3 regions of the Marinococcus salis genome follow, and region 3 is predicted to be linked to each of the others. Evidence: predicted binding sites of a transcription regulator. Region 3 holds the regulator's gene; each other region holds the start of a gene.
What was found. Region 3 encodes LexA, which represses DNA repair genes until DNA is damaged. Its sites were predicted from a motif close to CGAACATATGTTCG; they were not measured.
Positions count from the first base shown of each region.

Region 1: a site for LexA is predicted at 3,808-3,821, ahead of uvrB (excinuclease ABC subunit UvrB). Genes of this name have one in related genera too.
Region 2: a site for LexA is predicted at 4,382-4,395, ahead of ACTTK6_RS00120 (type IA DNA topoisomerase). Genes of this name have one in related genera too.

Region 1 covers NZ_JBQOJB010000009.1:14,165-20,118, forward strand. Annotated here, with positions in the region: gene uvrA (excinuclease ABC subunit UvrA) at 1-1,737, opposite strand, end outside; gene uvrB (excinuclease ABC subunit UvrB) at 1,745-3,721, opposite strand; gene ACTTK6_RS09530 (hypothetical protein) at 3,918-5,111, opposite strand; gene ACTTK6_RS09535 (S41 family peptidase) at 5,176-5,954, opposite strand, start outside.
Region 2 covers NZ_JBQOJB010000001.1:20,443-26,396, forward strand. Annotated here, with positions in the region: gene ACTTK6_RS00100 (potassium/proton antiporter) at 1-661, opposite strand, end outside; gene ACTTK6_RS00105 (DUF1516 family protein) at 840-1,178, opposite strand; gene ACTTK6_RS00110 (DMT family transporter) at 1,297-1,614, opposite strand; gene ACTTK6_RS00115 (DMT family transporter) at 1,614-1,955, opposite strand; guanidine-I (ykkC/yxkD leader) riboswitch at 2,057-2,155, opposite strand; gene ACTTK6_RS00120 (type IA DNA topoisomerase) at 2,187-4,343, opposite strand; gene ACTTK6_RS00125 (2OG-Fe dioxygenase family protein) at 4,546-5,352, shown strand; partial or broken gene ACTTK6_RS00130 (sodium/glutamate symporter) at 5,811-5,954, opposite strand, start outside.
Region 3 covers NZ_JBQOJB010000002.1:142,113-148,066, reverse strand. Annotated here, with positions in the region: gene ACTTK6_RS02510 (hypothetical protein) at 116-295, shown strand; gene ACTTK6_RS02505 (hypothetical protein) at 408-710, shown strand; gene ACTTK6_RS02500 (hypothetical protein) at 851-1,093, shown strand; gene ACTTK6_RS02495 (hypothetical protein) at 1,234-1,527, shown strand; gene ACTTK6_RS02490 (hypothetical protein) at 1,564-1,890, shown strand; gene ACTTK6_RS02485 (hypothetical protein) at 2,057-2,356, shown strand; gene ACTTK6_RS02480 (hypothetical protein) at 2,465-2,689, shown strand; gene ACTTK6_RS02475 (hypothetical protein) at 2,819-3,136, shown strand; gene lexA (transcriptional repressor LexA) at 3,185-3,811, opposite strand; gene ACTTK6_RS02465 (hypothetical protein) at 3,971-4,213, shown strand; gene ACTTK6_RS02460 (YneB family resolvase-like protein) at 4,241-4,900, shown strand; gene ACTTK6_RS02455 (DUF896 domain-containing protein) at 4,969-5,208, shown strand; gene tkt (transketolase) at 5,391-5,954, shown strand, end outside.

The sequences.
Region 1 (5,954 bases), on a different contig from region 3:
TTCTTCCGGCGTTCCTTCTGCGATAATCTGACCACCGTGGCGGCCGGCCCCGGGACCGATATCAATGATATGGTCAGCGGCAAGCATAGTGTCCTCATCGTGCTCGACAACAATCAGCGTGTTCCCGAGGTCGCGCATGTTCTGCAGCGTCTGTATCAGCCGGTTATTATCCCGCTGATGCAGTCCGATTGAAGGTTCATCAAGCACATATAGAACCCCCATCAGCGCCGAACCGATCTGGGTCGCCAGCCGGATACGCTGCGCTTCACCGCCTGACAAGGTGCCGGCGGAACGGCTCAGGGTTAAATAATCGAGACCGACATTAATGAGAAAGCCGAGGCGCTCATTGATTTCACGGAGAATCAAGCGGGCAATTTCCATTTCTTTTTCTGTTAACTCGATAGTTTCTATATACGTATACGCCTGTTGAATCGACAGATCCGTCAATTCCCCAACGTGAATATTTCCCACCAGCACAGAACGCGCTTCAAGACTCAGGCGGTGGCCTTTACACGTTGGGCACTGCTTGTTGCTCATATACTGCTGCATCTGTTCACGGGTGAAATCCGACCCGCTCTCACGATAGCGGCGGGAAACGTTGTTCAGCACGCCTTCAAAGTAGATCTGGCGCTCACGGACCTGGCCGCGCTCATTTTTGTGCCGGAAGGTTATTTTCTGCTGGCCGTTGCCCTCGAGCAGTATTTTCTTATGCTCTGCCGAGAGATCCTTGAACGGGGTGTCCATATCAATATTAAAATGGTCACATGCCGAGCGGAGCAGCTGCGGATAATACTGGGAGCTGATTGGCTCCCATACGGCGATAGCGTGTTCCCGGAGCGTGCGATCGGGGTCAGGAACGACTAGGTCGCTGTCCACTTCAAGCTTACTGCCAAGACCATCACAGGTCGGGCAGGCGCCATACGGACTGTTAAAGGAAAACATTCTTGGTTCGAGCTCCCCAATGGAAAAGCCACATTCCGGGCAGGAATGGTGCTGATTAAACCGCATTTCCTTTTCACCAACAACATCGATAAGTACTTTCCCTTCTCCGAGTTCAAGGGCGGTTTCCAGGGAGTCTGCGAGCCTGGACTCGACCCCGTCCTTTATAACAACGCGGTCTACCACTGCTTCAATATCATGCTTTTTATTTTTATCGAGCTTGATTTCTTCTCCAACGTCACGCATTTCTCCGTCCACACGAATACGCACCAGCCCTTTTTGCTTCAGCTGGTCCATTACTTTCACGTGTTCTCCCTTCCGGCCAGCAATAACCGGAGCGAGAATCTGCATTTTTGTCCGTTCAGCGTAAGCCATCATCTGGTCGACCATCTGTGAAATAGTCTGGGAGGTAATCGGCACATGGTGGTACGGGCAGTAAGGTGTACCGACACGAGCAAATAACAGCCGCAGGTAGTCGTAAATTTCCGTCACAGTGCCGACCGTGGAACGCGGGTTCTTGCTTGTAGTTTTCTGGTCAATCGATATGGCCGGGGAGAGCCCTTCAATGGAATCAACATCGGGCTTTTCCATCTGACCCAGGAACTGGCGGGCGTAAGCCGACAATGATTCCACGTAACGGCGCTGCCCTTCAGCATAAATCGTATCGAAGGCAAGCGAAGATTTCCCGGAGCCGGATAACCCGGTCATGACGACCAGCTGGTCCCGTGGAATTGTCACGTCAATATCTTTTAAATTATGGGACCTTGCTCCCTGAATCTTAATATTATCTGCTGCCATTCGTTGGTCATCCTTCCGCTTTAAGTTCTAATACCATATCGCGCAGTTCCGCTGCGCGTTCAAACTGCAGGTCTTTCGCTGCCTGTTTCATTTCGTCTTCCATCTGGTCAATGACTTTCTTCCGCTCGCTCTTGCTCATTTTATCGAGAGCTGGTTTATCAATATCCGAGGAATCCTCTGAACTGACCGTAGCCTGAATCAGGGCAGGGATTTCTTTTTGGATTGTTTTCGGCGTAATGCCATATTTTTCGTTGTGCGCTATTTGGATCTCACGGCGCCGGTTTGTTTCACTAATCGCCACGTCCATCGAACGGGTGATTTTGTCTGCGTACATAATAACATGCCCGCGGTCGTTCCGGGCGGCGCGGCCCATTGTCTGAATAAGGGAGCGTTCCGCACGCAGAAAGCCTTCTTTGTCTGCATCCAGAATACCAATCAGTGACACTTCCGGGATGTCCAGCCCTTCCCGGAGCAGGTTAATGCCGACCAGAACATCAAACTGGCCGAGGCGGAGCTGGCGGATGATGTCGATCCGTTCAAGTGTTTTAATGTCCGAGTGCAAGTACTTCACCCGGATGCCGAGTTCTTTTAAATAGTTGGTCAGGTCTTCGGCCATTTTTTTCGTGAGCGTCGTCACAAGCACCCGCTCATTCCGTTCCCGGCGCTCATGAATTTCGCCGATTAAATCATCGATCTGGCCTTCAATCGGCTTCACTTCCACCGTAGGGTCAAGCAGGCCGGTCGGGCGGATGATCTGCTCAATGACTTCCGGTGCATGTTCAAGCTCATACGGCCCCGGTGTCGCAGAAATGAACATTGCCTGATTAATCCGCTCTTCAAATTCATCAAATTTCAGCGGACGGTTGTCCATCGCGGACGGAAGACGGAACCCGTGGTCCACGAGCACCTGCTTCCTCGCCTGGTCCCCGTTGTACATGCCGCGCACCTGTGGAAGCGTTACGTGGGACTCATCCACCACCAGCAAAAAGTCATCCGGAAAATAGTCAATCAATGTATAAGGCGCATCCCCGGGGTTCCGGAAAGTCAAATGCCTCGAATAGTTTTCAATGCCGGAGCAAAAGCCCATCTCCTGCATCATTTCAAGGTCGTAATTGGTCCGCTGTTCAAGCCGCTGGGCTTCAAGCTCCCGGCCGTTCGCCCGAAACTTTTCAAGCTGCTCCTGAAGTTCCTGCTGAATATTTTTAATGGCACGCTCCATTTTTTCTTCCCGGGTCACAAAGTGGGAAGCCGGGAAGATTGCAGTATGCGAGCGTTCACCAATAACCTCACCAGTCAGGGCGTCCACTTCGGTGATCCGGTCAATTTCATCACCGAACATTTCAACACGAATGCAATGTTCATCTCTTGAAGCCGGAAAAATTTCAACGACATCCCCGCGCACGCGAAATGTCCCGCGCACAAAATTAATGTCATTACGCTCGTATTGAATGTCCACGAGTTTCCGGAGAATCTGGTCCCGTTCGATCTCCATGCCGGTCCGAAGCGAAAGCACGAGATCCCGGTACTCTTCCGGGGAACCAAGCCCGTAAATACAGGATACACTGGCGACGATAATAACGTCTTCGCGCTCAAATAAGGCGCTCGTCGCCGAGTGCCTTAGCTTGTCGATTTCATCGTTAATACTCGCGTCTTTTTCAATAAACTGGTCTGTCTGCGGCACATAGGCCTCCGGCTGATAATAGTCATAATAGCTTACAAAGTACTCCACGGCGTTATTTGGAAACATTTCTTTAAATTCATTGTATAACTGCCCGGCGAGTGTTTTATTGTGAGCCATAACAAGCGTGGGCCGGTTCACTTCTGTTAACACATTGGAAACGGTAAACGTTTTACCGGTTCCGGTCGCGCCAAGCAGTGTCTGGTATCTTTTGCCGTCCTTCAGTCCTTGAACCAGCTTTTCAATCGCCTGCGGCTGGTCGCCCTCCGGATTGTATCTACTCGCCAGTTCAAATGTTTCGTTCATAGTAGTCCCTCACTTCCTGTCTGCGTTCCGGTCATATGTCTATTTACTATATACCACATGAAGATTGGAAAGAAACAACATAAAAACGAACGTATATTCGCTGTTATTATTGTACTCCACTCCCCGGCAATTGCAAAGAAAACGACACTTACCCTGTCCCTATGCAAAAAAACAGAACCCGGGAGGGGGTTCTGTTTTACTGGGCCGTATGCATGTTTTCCGGCGCAGTTTGTTCTTTATTAATCATGAGTATGCCCAGCTGGTGATGCTGATTACTGTAAAGCGCCGCCTGTGCCTGACGGAGTTCTCCGTTAATATCCTCCACATCCAGCCGGCAGTAGGCGGAATTTTTTTGCACAGCCCGGTACAGGCTTGCTTCATCATATACTTTTTCGCTGTTCACCCGGCGAATGACTTCTCCCGCTTTAATGTGCATCCGGTCTGCGGGAGACTCCGGCAGTACAGCAAGTACTGAGATTCCGTCGCCCCGGAGAGTGTAAAGAAAATTGCTTTTAGCTGAGCTGCCGGCAGCAATGGTTACCCATTCCCGCAGCAGAATCAGCACGGCCACCATTACCGGAACGGCCCATCCGCTGTAAAAATAAGCAAGTGCTGCCCCGGCACCGGTAAGGACTGATATTCTTATAATCCACCAGCCGGCAGAGCGCACCTGCACGGCCGCCAAACGATCAAAGGTTTTCATACGTATGCCGATTACTGCCGGAAGTAAAAGAAGGGAAAAAGCCGCACCTCCAGGAAGCAGCGGCCACCAGCCTCCCGCCTCTATAGCACTTCCCGGGATAAACAAAAATACAGGGAGCATCCAGAGACGGTGCGTGACCTGGCCGCCGATCGGCTTGCCGCGGCGGCTTACTGTCCGAAGCGGAGAAAAAAACTTCACCCCGTTCCAGACAACCAAAATGCCTTCGGCAAGCGTGAGCACTGCAAGCCAGACCATCAGAGAAAAAGCATCAAAGCCGTTTCCAAGCCATGGCCCAGCGGAGAAAAAAGGTACCGCTATCCCGGCAGCATCCAAAGCAAGGGCAGCCAAAAATGCCCCTCCCCAGACGTGCAGCGCTGTCAGTAAGCGGTGCAGGCCTGACACTGCCAAAAGAGCACTGAGCACCATCGCAAGCAGGACTGCTCCAAGAGGCAGTGAAATGCCCGTAATGATAGTAATGACAGAAACAAAAGCAGCAATTACTATCGCCGGAATAACACTCATCGTCAATTCCATCAGCATTGGATACATTTTTGCATGAAACATTTTCCGCTCTCTTTTCACCCGGAGATAACCAGTCATAAGCATAGCTGCTATCATTATGTAAGTCAGCGGGTTCAGAAAAAACCACGCTAACGCAGGACCAATTTCACCGATTATTCCCTGCATCCACTATTTCCCCCTTTTCTTCGGACCGGGCAGGCCCCGGCCACCGTTATCATTCAAATTTCATTTATTGTTCTGTGACTGTATCAAGCGCGCGCTGCAGCTGCTTGTCGTTGTCCCTGTTCTGGACATTTTCAAGCACAAAATCATTCAGCGCATCTGCTGTTTCCGGCGTCAGTGTCCCAGTGGCTTCCAAATCTTTCTGTTCCTCCTGGAAATCCTGTACCGCTGCTTCTGTTTCTTTGCTGTAGTACCCGTCCTCACGTCCCGGGTCAAACCCGGCTCCTTTTAAAAGCGTTTGTGCGGTAGCAATGTTTTCACCGGTCGTATCCGGCTCCAGAGCTTCATCAATGGATAAAATAGATGCCTGGAAATAGTCGGGCTGCTCTTGCTCAATGGTCGGCTTCACGCCTTCTTCATTAATCCAGTTTCCATCCGGAGTCAGCCATTTAGAGACAGACAGCTTCACATCGCTTCCATCATCGAGCTCCATTACCTGCTGCACCGTTCCTTTGCCATAGGTCGTCTGCCCTACTAGTTCAAAGCCTCCGGACTCCTTCATCGCAGCTGCCAGAATTTCAGAAGCAGACACACTTCCCTGATCAATCACACCAACTACCGGATAGTCTTTGTTCTCCTCTAAAGAGGAGGTCACTTCTGAAATCGTGCCTTCACGGTCTTCAATCTCCACCACGGGCTCGCCGCCCGGAATAATCATGCTGCCGATATCTTCCACCGCGTTTAAATATCCACCTGGATTTCCGCGGACATCGATCACCAGGCCATCAATGTTTTCACTCTCCACCTGTTCGAGCTGGGTTTCGAATTCATTGGCTGTATTTTCAG
Region 2 (5,954 bases), on a different contig from region 3:
AATCCAGATTAATGCGGTTAATCGTCCAGGAGGCTACCCACCCGAACAGACCGCCCATCGCAAGACCGACGCCCATCTGCCAGAAAAAAGCACCGGACAAAAGCCATACGTTGGGCGAATCGGCCAGAATTAATTCGATAAAAAACAGCGTTAAAAACACAGCCATTGGGTCGTTGCTGCCTGATTCCGCTTCAAGGGTGGAGCCCATTTTTTTATCAATGCTGCGCCCCTTCAAAGCAGCAAAAACAGCTGCGGCATCTGTCGAACCAACCGTAGCTCCGAGGAGCATCGCTTCAAGCCAGGTGAGGTCGAGCAGCTGCTTCGCTACGACTCCCATCAAGGCAGCCGTAAACAGCACGCCGAACGTGGCAAGCGTTACAGAAGGTCCGACGACCGGCTTGATATCGCGCCACTTTGTCTGGGTCCCGCCTTCAAATAAAATAATAATTAAGGCTATAATTCCAACAGTCTGGGCAAGCTGGACATTTTCGAAGTCAATGATGCCAAAGCCGTCGTTTCCCATGAGCAAACCCAGAATAATGAATAAAATAAGCGAAGGCACCCCGAGACGTGTCGAAAATTTTGTTACGACGACGCCTAAAATAAGCAGAAGTGCTCCTAATAATATAAACGAATCCACATTCGCATTCCCTTCAAACACTCACGGTTTCCTCCCTCCACCTGCCGCAGCTTTCTACTTCGGCTTTTCTATGTATTACTTGCATGATACATATAATTTTTGTGTAAAAAACCCGCACACAGACATTTTTATAAGAATGCTATACCCGAAAATGGGAGCATACAAAAAGCATGCTGCAAAAAACAGCATGCTTTCTGCCTCACCCAATCACATCATAGCCGATGGATAAGATAATTGCGAACAAAATGATCCATAAAATCCAGAACATGGCGTGTTTTCTGCCTGCCCGGCGACGAACGAACATCATTTCCATTACTCCGATAAAAACAAGGGCCAAAACACCTTTTACAATGGACAGGAGCGGGAAGCCATACAACGCCACCATGCCCGCGCCAGAAAGAACCATAATGACTACAAACAGCCGTTCAATCATCATCGTTACTTTTTGTTTCGGAAACAGGTAGCTGATCAAAAAGAAGATGATCAAAAATGCCCACGAACCGGAATGTGCTTCATACAAAATGCTCTGAAGATCCATATGCTTTCCTCCTTTTCACTCTTCAATTTGTTTCTTTTCCAGATATTTCACCTGCTTGTAACTATAATCAAAATAAAGCCTGGACTCAAGCCAGAAACAGCGTTAGTTCTTGAACGTTTTATGGCGCTATCAGCTTCAAGCCTACGACGGAGGACAGAATGACCGCAATGCTTACTATCCTGCCAACATTGGCCGGCTCTTTGTACCAAAGCATGCCGAACAGCGCGCTCCCTGCCGCTCCTATTCCTGTCCAGACAGCGTAGGCGGTTCCCATCGGAAGGGTCTGCATTGCAAGGGAAAGAAGAAAAAAACTCGCTCCAAAACCTCCTGCAATCATAAACAGCGGCCAGATGACCCGCTTTTGAATCCATTCATTGATCATAGAAACACCAATCATCTCAAAAATGCCGGCGCCGATCAAATACAGCCACGTCATCACTGTTGTTCCCCTCCTTCATTTGCCCTTGGCCTTCCGGAGGCCATGTGAAGCCCGGAGATTCCGGCAATCAGCATGATAATAAAGGCCATCTTGCTCCATTGGAACGGCTGGCCAAAAAATATCATATCAAGGACTGTTGTCCCGATCGTACCGATGCCGACAAAGGCTACATACGAAGTGCCTACCGGAAGATATTCGCCCGCCCGTATCAAAAAGAGAAAGCTCAATACAATAGCCACGAGCGTTCCCGCCCACTCCCATCCAGCCGAGGCGTGCTTCAAACCGATTACCCAGAGAATTTCAAATGTTGCTGCTGCCGCGACGTTTATCCACCCCACTACGAGTCCTCCTTACCGATTTCTTCTTATTATTTCCCGGAAATATTTGTTTCACCCCAGCTTTTGCACACGAAAAAACCCGGGAATTCTTCGCAGCGAAGATCTCCCGGGTTTTTGTCCCTCCGTGTCGCAAACGTTTCGTTTACGGGTTTTCTCTCGGACCAGTCCGGCTCTGCCGCGGAACCCTAGAAAACATTATGCCTTTCAGTATATCAAATTCACGGCTTTTGTCTACGACGAGGCATTGTCTTTGGAGGGGAACACAAACTCGACGCCATTTTCTTTGCGTTTTAATTTGGCGTCAAACGGCTTTTTGCCTTTAAATCCTTTGATCACCTGCGTCTCCCCTTTCTCACACAGCTTCTTAACCTGAGCCTGGGTGATTTTTTTCTTTAATAATGTTTTTGGTATGGTGAATTTACAGCCGTTTGCATATTCGCTGCAGCCATAAAAGGATTTTCGTTCCATCAGCTGCCCTTTTTGGCATACGGGACAAAGAGCGATCGGCTCTGCGCGCTGCGGCTGTTTTTTGGAGGCGGCCACCTGATCCGGATTGGTCTGCATATTCGTCATGCCTGCCGGCGCCTCTTCGACCAGCTTTTTCGTAAAAGCCTCGGTCTGCTTTAAAAAAGCTTCTTTATCTGCTTCACCGCTTCCGATTTGCTTTAAAAAGGCTTCCCATTTCGCGGTCAAAAGCGGCTTGGATAAAAGCGTTCCCTCTACTACCTCGCAGAGGGCGCGGCCTTTGGCGGTGACTTCCACGACGTTTTTCTGAATCCGGATATATTCCTGTTTCTGCAGCGTCTGAATAATAGTGCTTCGCGTCGCTTCTGTCCCAAGGCCTTCTGTTTCCTGCAGTACTTTTTTGGAAGCTTCGTCGTCTTCAATCCATTTGCCGCAGGACTTCATCATATTGATCAGCTGGCCTTCTGTGTAGGGCTTAGGCGGCTGGGTTTCTTTTTCAGCTGCCTGGACATACGCTTTAACCTGCTCTCCTTCAGTAACTGGAGGCAGTGTTTTATCCTCCTGCTCCTTCTTCTTTTTAGGTGTTGGAAACAGCTCCCTCCAGCCCAGCTGGCTGTCTACCCGTCCCTTGCTTTCAAAGATGAGGCCCTGGACCTCCGTTTCGAGCGTTGTTTCTTCATACACATAGTTCCGGTGAAACATCGCAAGCACGCTGTTCATTATTTCTTTGTATACCTGCTGCTGGGCCCGGTTCAGCTTTTCGAACTGGCCCTCGCTCAACACTTTCTTCGTTGGGACGATCGCATGGTGCTCCTGGACTTTACTCCCGTCTACAAACCGTTTCGAAGGCGTCAAGGATGCCGGTTCGAAGGAAGCGTTCATGCAGTCCTGCATCCGGTTCAGATTTCCTTTTAAGTAGTTAAATTCACCCGAAGTAATGTGGCGGGTGTCTGTTCTCGGGTAGGATACAGCTTTTAGCGGCTCGTCATAAAGGCTCTGGACCGTTTTCAGCACAGCAGACGGGCTCATTTTATATTTTTTGTTCATCGTCGTCTGCAGGCTCGACAGCGAATGAAGAAGCGGCGGCTTTTCCTGTTTTTCTTCTTTTTTTATGCTGCTGATTGTTCCTTCGGTATCCTTTTTCAAGCCGTGCTCCTTCCAAATCCGGAGTACTTCTTCCTTTGAGCCGAAGCGCTTTTTATACTTTCCTTTATACTCGCCTGCTTCCGCACGGAAGGTTCCTTCAAGCTCCCAGTAGGGTTCGGGCTCAAACGCCTCAATTTCTTTCTGTCTGTCGTAAATAAGCTTGAGCGTTGGCGTCTGGACCCTGCCGACACTGAACACTTCATTGATGCCCTTTTGTTTTAGCAAAAGCGTATACAGGCGGCTCGCGTTCATGCCGACGATCCAGTCGGAAAACTGGCGGGCCCGTGCCTCCTCATATAGCGAAAAATAGTCTGCCCCCTCCCGGAGCTGTTCAAAGCCTTTGTATACCTCGTCCTTTTCCAGGCTGTTAATCCAAAGACGCCGGATCGGTTTATGGGACGTTTTCGTATAATCAATGACGCTTCGTGCGATGTTTTCGCCTTCACGGTCACAGTCGGTCGCAATAATAATGCTGTCGGCTTCCTGCAGCATCTGCTTAACGACCTTCAACTGCTTGAACGCCCGCGGGTTCGGTTTGAAGCGGAAATGGGCAGGAAGCATCGGAAGTGTGTCGAGCGACCATTTTTTCCAGGAGGACTCGTAATCGGCCGGGGCCCGGAGCTCGAGCAAATGGCCGAAGCCCCAGGTAAGCACTGCCCCGTCCGGAAACAGACTGCACGGCTTCAGCCGCATGTACCCGTCCTTTTTCTCCTGTATCTGAAACGCGGCCGCATAGGCTTTTGCCTGCGACGGTTTTTCCGCTAATATGACTGGCATAAAGAAATTCCTCTCTTCGCTGATTTCTTTGAATTTCAAGAACATTTGTTCTTTATTATAAGGAATCTGTCACAAAAACGAAAGAAGGAGCCTGCCTTTCATATACTCAACTCCGTCCCGGCGTGATACACTAGCATTTGTGAAAACAATGGGAGGATGCTTCCACTCGAAGAAACCACCATTCGGGAGGAGAAATAAACAAATGAAACCTTTAAAACAGCACGGTTATGAATATTACGACTTAGCTGATATACTGCACGAAAGTTATAGCGAAGAAGACCTGGCAGCCTTAACTGCGGCCTTTGACGATCTTCCGGCCGACGATTATGCACCGCACCTGAATCGATACCGCCAGTACGGACGTGCCGTTATTTTCCCGGGCACCCACCGAATCGAATGGCTGCCGGAAACGGTTAGGGACGGTAAAAGCTACTACGATTATTTCCAGGGGTCGTTCAATCCGGAATATCCCGATGCGAGCCGCCGCTTTCCTGCCATCCCTGAGCACATCAGGCACAATCGGCTGCTTGAAGCACTGATCGCTTTTAACTTCCGCCAGACATTCTGGACGCGCGAAGATGCGCTCATGCCTTTTCATGCGGGAGTCCACTTTGTGAAGCTTCACGTTGACTCGAAAGAAGACGAAGCATTTTCATCGCCGAATACCTTGCACCAGGACGGAGAGCCGTTTACGTTCGCCCACCTGATCCGCCGGCGAAATATCGAAGGCGCCCGAAACGTTATTTCTGTACCGGAAGTCCGTGGGCGGATGCCGGAAGATGTAGAAAAAGATAAAATCACTGACTCCTTTTACATGACCCGTCCCCTCGAATCCTACGGAGTGTATGATCCGCTGGTCACTCATTATGTTGGCTCTGTACGCAAGGGGCCAGAGGACGGGCCCGGGGAGCGCTCAGCCATTTTAATTGATTACCAGCCAACCGTCGTTGCCAACCCGGATGAAATTCGCAGCATGCACGGCGATACCAACAACATGGATTATGTATAAAAGGACCCCCGGCGCCACAGACGCCAGGGGTTTTAAATGGAGAGCAACTTTTTCGGAGGCTGCTGTAAAAGCCCCCGGTGAACAAACTTATGCTTCTTTCAATGATTTCATTTTTCTGAAGAAGCTTCACGTTTACGCCCAAAATATAAAAGGCCCAACAGCATAAAGGCTATCATCAGTGCAGTTACAACAATGAGAACAGGTAATGCACCGAATTGATAAATAAATGGGATAGAAGCAGCCGTTACGAGACCGCCGCCCACCATTGGTTCAAATAAAATTTGCTTATAGCCGAAGGCAGTAAAGGCAGGGGACTTATTTTCAGGATCAGCCACCCTCATTAAGAGAAGCCCAGTCGCTGCCACGCCAGTAGACTGCCCAAAATCGCCAAGAGCTCTCTCAAACCAATACGATGGGATCATACGGGGCGCCAAATAGATAAAACCGAGCACATTCAGCAAAATACCCGAAACAGCTAAAATGAGAAAAGGCAGGAAATAAGTGCCTAGTACTGATAACTGCAAACTTGCCAGTGCGCTAACGATCAGCAGGTCAAGCGACAACCCCTGGATACGGTTGATCAGGCCACGGTCGATGATGTC
Region 3 (5,954 bases):
CTCGGGCCGGACTTTTTGATAAAGTCCGGTTTTTTTATTGATACGGGCGTTTAAAAGCCCGGGCGTAGTATAATGAGACGAGCACCTCCCATTTTTGTTAGAGAGGAAGATGTTTATGAAAAAGAAAAGAAATTCTGCCTGGCTGCTGCTGCCGCTACTGCTTCTGCAGGCCTGGTGGCTTTACCGGGAAGCGGAAAAACAGGGAAAAGCCAAATGGAAGTGGAGCCTGTGGGGGTTAACCCAGTTTCCGGTGCCGGCGGTTGCTTTTTATATTGTTCACAAGTGGAAAGAGTGAGCCGGGTGCTTCTAGTTGATGGTTTTAAACCGGCATCCAGGTGTAATAGCATAGTAGGAAGCGAGAAAAATGATGGACCGGCAGCACCTATTAGAGTGAAGGGGCGACAAACATGAAACAGGAAACGCAGGAAATTAACGAAATTATATTGGACGAATCGGCACTGCAGTTTGAATCGGCATACTTGTATCTGGAAACATCTGATCCCGATCGAATCGGAGAAAGTGCCTGGACAATCGCCATTTATAATGTCGAGCAGCAATTTTCCGAGGAATTTACCGGCCGAGACAGCATCAGCATCCGGATCAAAACTGAAGAAGCTGAGTACCAGGGGCTCGTTCAATTTAAGAATATCGAAGGCAGCGATAAGAAGCACTGCCACCTGGACGGCCTTGACGAACTGGTGCAGGTGTAACTTATGCCTGGAACGAGGGCGGCAGCTGGGGCTGCCGTTCGTTTTTTATATAGCTGGCCTCCCGATGGACGTTTAATACGCGTAAAATAGGGGATTATAGCTGTGAAAAGAGGATCGATGATTGGAAAGGAGAGAAAAACATGAGTCCAAGAAAAGAAGCGATGGCCCAGCTGGCCGGAAGAGTGGAACGCGGAGAAATTGGAGCGGAATGGTCGCCGGTGGATGAAATCGAGCAGGATCGTTTCCAGGAGCTTGTCGAGCACGGCTACGTCACGTACGCCGACGCTTCCGGGGAAAAGGAAGAGGCGGTCTACAGCGGCATTGCCATCACAAAAGAAGGCCGGGAGCTGTTTGAAGAATATAAGCGCCAGGTAGATGAATAACATGAACGTATCCGGCGGACGGTGTTAAACCACCCGCCTTTTTTCATAGACGCTGGTGAACGCGAAGAAATTTGAAGATTGAACCACCGCCTGGCACGGGAATGGAAGCAGACAGAAACCATAAAACCCAGGAGGATGCGATGCCGACATTAACGCTGGAATCTATTAAAACAGTTACTACAAATGAAGTAATTCATATAAACGATGGCAAGCTCTACGCAGGAGAAGGACCGTTGGAGCGCTGGACAGTGTCCATTATGGACTGTGAAAACAAAGAATTTTTCTATCAGGCATTCAACAGCGCTTCTCCCGCGCTGGATTTGTTTTTCCGGACCGGGGAAGGCTTTCATTTTGGCGGCCAGGTGTACATCACCCGGGCGGATGAGGAAAATATAGAGCTTGAAGGAAGCAGCGCGCTTCAGGAACAGTCTTAATTCCTTCATTAAAAATCGGATCTAAGGAGGATGACTATGCCACAGGAACCGGATTTTTCCCGGGAAGGCTGGAAAGGCTACCGGGTACGCCCGCTCCATTTTGCCGGTGAATCGCTCGAAGTGTATCACGAAACAGAACTGGCTCTGCTCGTCCAGGTGACTACCTCGGCGATGGCAGCAGAAGCAAGTTTAAAGGAAGAAAACGTGCCGGAATGGTTATGGGAGATCGGTATCGATTATCTGACCAGCAAACAGCCGGAGGAAAGAAAACGTCTGGTAATAACTGTGCAGGACGTCACGGACGGCGAAGTAAACAAAGCGTATGAGAATTTACTACGGGATTTTGAAGCACCCTCGATCTGAGAGGGTGCTTTTTGCTTCTATTATATAGAAGAAACAAGGGGGAGCACTGGCAGAAAGAGCCGCAGGAGGAGCTTTTCGCTCGCGGACAGGGAAATTCTTTCAGAAAAAACGGGCAGGTGGCTTCTCGAACGGAAAAAACTGTGGTATAAATAAGTGGAGGGGGTGGATGACAGTGGCTTTAGTGGAATTCAAATGCAGAACGCAGCCGCAGGTGACGTACAGCAGTGACGGTCATGAAATTCATTACAAGGTGATTGAATACGCCGACGGCTATGAAGTGGTGCTTCATTCGATGAGTGATTTTCAGCCGGCCGATGAAAAACTGCTGTTTCATCAGGGAAGTCAGGTCATTCACGCCAAAGAGCATACTTACGTATTAGACACCTGTGATTGTGTATACAGCGGGGAGTCCGATGAAACGATCGATCACTCGATCTGTCACAAACCATATTCTAAATCCATGTAGCGGTTAAACGGAGCTTTCCTTCCCGGGAGGCTCTTTTTTGTGGTAGACGCTTGCGCGCATACAGGCTCATATTTGTAATCATTCCGGAAAAGAGAAAGGGGCATACACATGCTGCATTTTGAAAAAAAGGACCTGCACAATTTAAACCACGCGGAGGCGCCGTACGTCTCCATTTACCAGTACGGAAAAACGGATATCAGCAGCCATCCCTCCGACAGCAGCCGCGTGGGACTGTCCAAGCAGGGTATGATGAAGCTGGTGAACTACTGGATCCAGGAAGGCAACCTTGATGATAACGACAAACAGCAGATTAAAGAATGGCTTGACGAGTAACCTCCGGAAGGCGCGGCAGTGAAATTTCGGGTTTAGCAGGAAGGGCGCCGGGAAAAGGAATCACAATTCACCAATCGAAAAACGAGCTTCGGGCACAGCTCAGTGCTGAAGTCGTTAAAGGGGGGAATCGTGATGGCACGCCTGCTTGACTTTTACCAGGGACCGTATGAAGGGAGCCCGGGAGAGTCGGAACATTTCAATGGACCGGTGCTCCACATTTTTGAGCGCGGCCAGCTGCTGCTGTCGATGCAGATTACGGCAGAAGCGCTCCAGAAAAATGAGCTCAGCGTAGACATGATGACGGTGTATGAGTGGCTCTGGCACCGGGGGCTTGAATTTATTGAACGGGAAAACATTACGGCAGCCACGGTGGTAATAATAACCGACCGGGATATCGAAAAGGATGAAATCATTACGGATTACCGGACGCTTGCTTTTCGGAGATAGAACAAAACAGGGCGCCTGCATTCAGTGCAGGCGCCCTGTTTTATGGGATTAAAAGATGGTGCGGAAAACGCCGGTGACTCTGCCGAGTATCGTACAGTTTTCTAAAATAATTGGATCCATGGTGGCATTTTCAGGCTGCAGCCGGATAAAGTTTTCTTCTTTATAGAACCGCTTAACCGTCGCTTCCATTTCGTCTGTCATTGCAACAATGATATCGCCATTATCTGCGGTCTGCTGTTTTTGGACAACGACAAGGTCCCCGTCAAAAATCCCGGCTTCAATCATGCTGTCACCCTGGATGGTAAGCATGTAGACCTGCTCCTCATCGGTCACCATCCGCTCCGGAAGAGGAATGTATTCTTCAACATTTTCCACCGCAGTAATAGGCTCCCCGGCCGTGACTTTACCGATGACCGGAACATACACGGCTTTGCTTTCGTGAATCGGCTCGCTGCCCTGTTCTTCAAGCTCAAGTACTTCAATCGCCCGTGGCTTTGTCGGGTCGCGGCGGATTAGATTTTTGTTTTCAAGGCGGGCGAGGTGCCCGTGAACCGTGGAACTCGAAGCGAGTCCGACAGCTTCCCCGATCTCCCGTACCGAAGGCGGATAGCCTTTTTCTTTTACTTCTTCTTTTATATAATCAAGAATTTGCTGCTGGCGCTTGGATAGCTTCATCTCCGCACCTCCTTTTGAGGAATTTTTCTGAATAAAGTATAGCATGAGGGGAACAAAAACGCAAACACCCGTTCTAATATTTTTGTTGACGGGAACAGGCATTCTGGTATACTGGATGAATATAAGAACATACATTCTCATTCAGGGGGGAACGCACACATGAATAAACTAAAAACTTTTACTTCCACGGACTGGACCATGCTTGCCTTGTTTGCATTTGCGCTTATGTTTCTGGTATATTCAGCGGACGCTTCAATCACTCCGGAAACGCTGGACGGCACGGATACAGACCGGCCGGCAGAAATCGTCCATGAAGAACAGCATCCGGTTTTAAAAGACAGGTTAGTCTACCAGGAAGAGCCGTGGGAACGGACAGTGACATTTGACGCTCCCGAACAGTAAAACCCGAACGGAAAGGACCGCAAAGACATGAAAACATGCATTATCTATGCCCGGGTAAGTACGGAAAAAGAAGAACAGCAGTCCTCGCTTGCCAGGCAGCAGGAAGAGCTGGAGGCTCTTGCGGCCGCGAATGGCTGGGCTGTGCAGCAGGTCATTACCGAACAGGAAAGCAGCTATTCGGTGGAACGGGACGGGCTTCTCCGCGTGTTTGAGCTTCTTGATGATACCGAAGCGGATACGCTGTTAATCACGGACGATACGCGGCTTGGACGTGGAAATGCCAAAATCGCCGTGCTTCACGAACTGCAGAAACGGGGGACGTTCATCTATACGGTAAAAGAGGACGGAGAGCTCGAAATTGCGGATACTGACCATATGATTATGGATATTTTGTCCATCGTCGAAGAACACCAGCGCCGGCTGCATAATTTCAAAATTAAGCGGGGGATGCAGCGGGCGGTGGAAAACGGCTATCATCCGGAGGAAAACTTCGGACTGAACCGGAGCGGCGGGCGAAAGAAAAAAGAAGTGCCCATTGAAGAAATTGTTAAACTGAAGCAGCGGGAGCTGACGTTTAAAGATATTGCCTCTACGCTCCGCGGCCTCGGCTACGATATTTCCAAAGCGACGGTGCACCGCCGTTATAAAGAACACGAAAAGCAGGCGGCGGAAACAGAGCAGCAGTGATTTATTTGCGGGAGCGCCAGGTTTTTAATATAATGAATAAGGAACGCACAATTTAAGGGAGGCAACTTATGCTTTCGAAAGAAAAAATTGACCGCATTAATGAGTTGGCCAAACGTCAGAAATCGACAGGGCTGACAGCGGAAGAAGAAGAGGAACAGCACGCGCTGCGCCAAGAATATTTAAGCAAATTCCGTTCTTCATTCAAAAACCAGCTCGAAAACGTCAAAGTGGTGGACGAAGAAGGCACGGATGTCACTCCGAACAAGCTTGAACGTGTGAAACGACGGAACCGCAGCTTCCGGCATTAAGAAAAGGAGGCCTGGTCTTGAAAAAGAGCAGGCCTTTTGATTTTGTTCTTTCTCCGCTAACCCGCTTGTGTAATCGTTTTAAAACCTTTATCATAAAAACGTACATGTACACGGAACCCCCTGCTGAGCCACTTGAGTGGCACGGGTTTCCATAAAAATACATACTGTGGAGGGACATATGCATGGCAATTAGCACAGAACAATTAGCAATCAACACGATCCGGACGTTGTCCATCGAAAGCATCGAAAAAGCCCAGTCGGGCCACCCGGGGCTTCCGATGGGCGCCGCGCCGATGGCATACGCACTCTGGACCAAATCCATGAACCATAATCCGGGCAACCCGTCCTGGTTTAACCGTGACCGCTTCGTGCTGTCGGCCGGCCACGGATCGATGCTTCTATACAGCATGCTGCACTTGAGCGGCTACGACCTGTCGCTCGACGAACTCAAGCACTTCCGCCAGTGGGGAAGCAAAACACCGGGGCATCCGGAATACGGCCACACCCCGGGCGTGGAAGCAACGACCGGCCCGCTCGGGCAGGGACTGGCCATGGGCACCGGCATGGCGATGGCCGAACGCCACCTGGCGGCCAAGTACAACACGGACGATCACGCCGTGGTGGACCATTTCACGTACGTGCTCTGCGGCGACGGCGACCTGATGGAGGGCGTGTCCTCCGAATCGGCGTCGCTGGCCGGCCACCTGCAGCTTGGCAACCTGGTGGTGCTGTATGACTCCAACGAC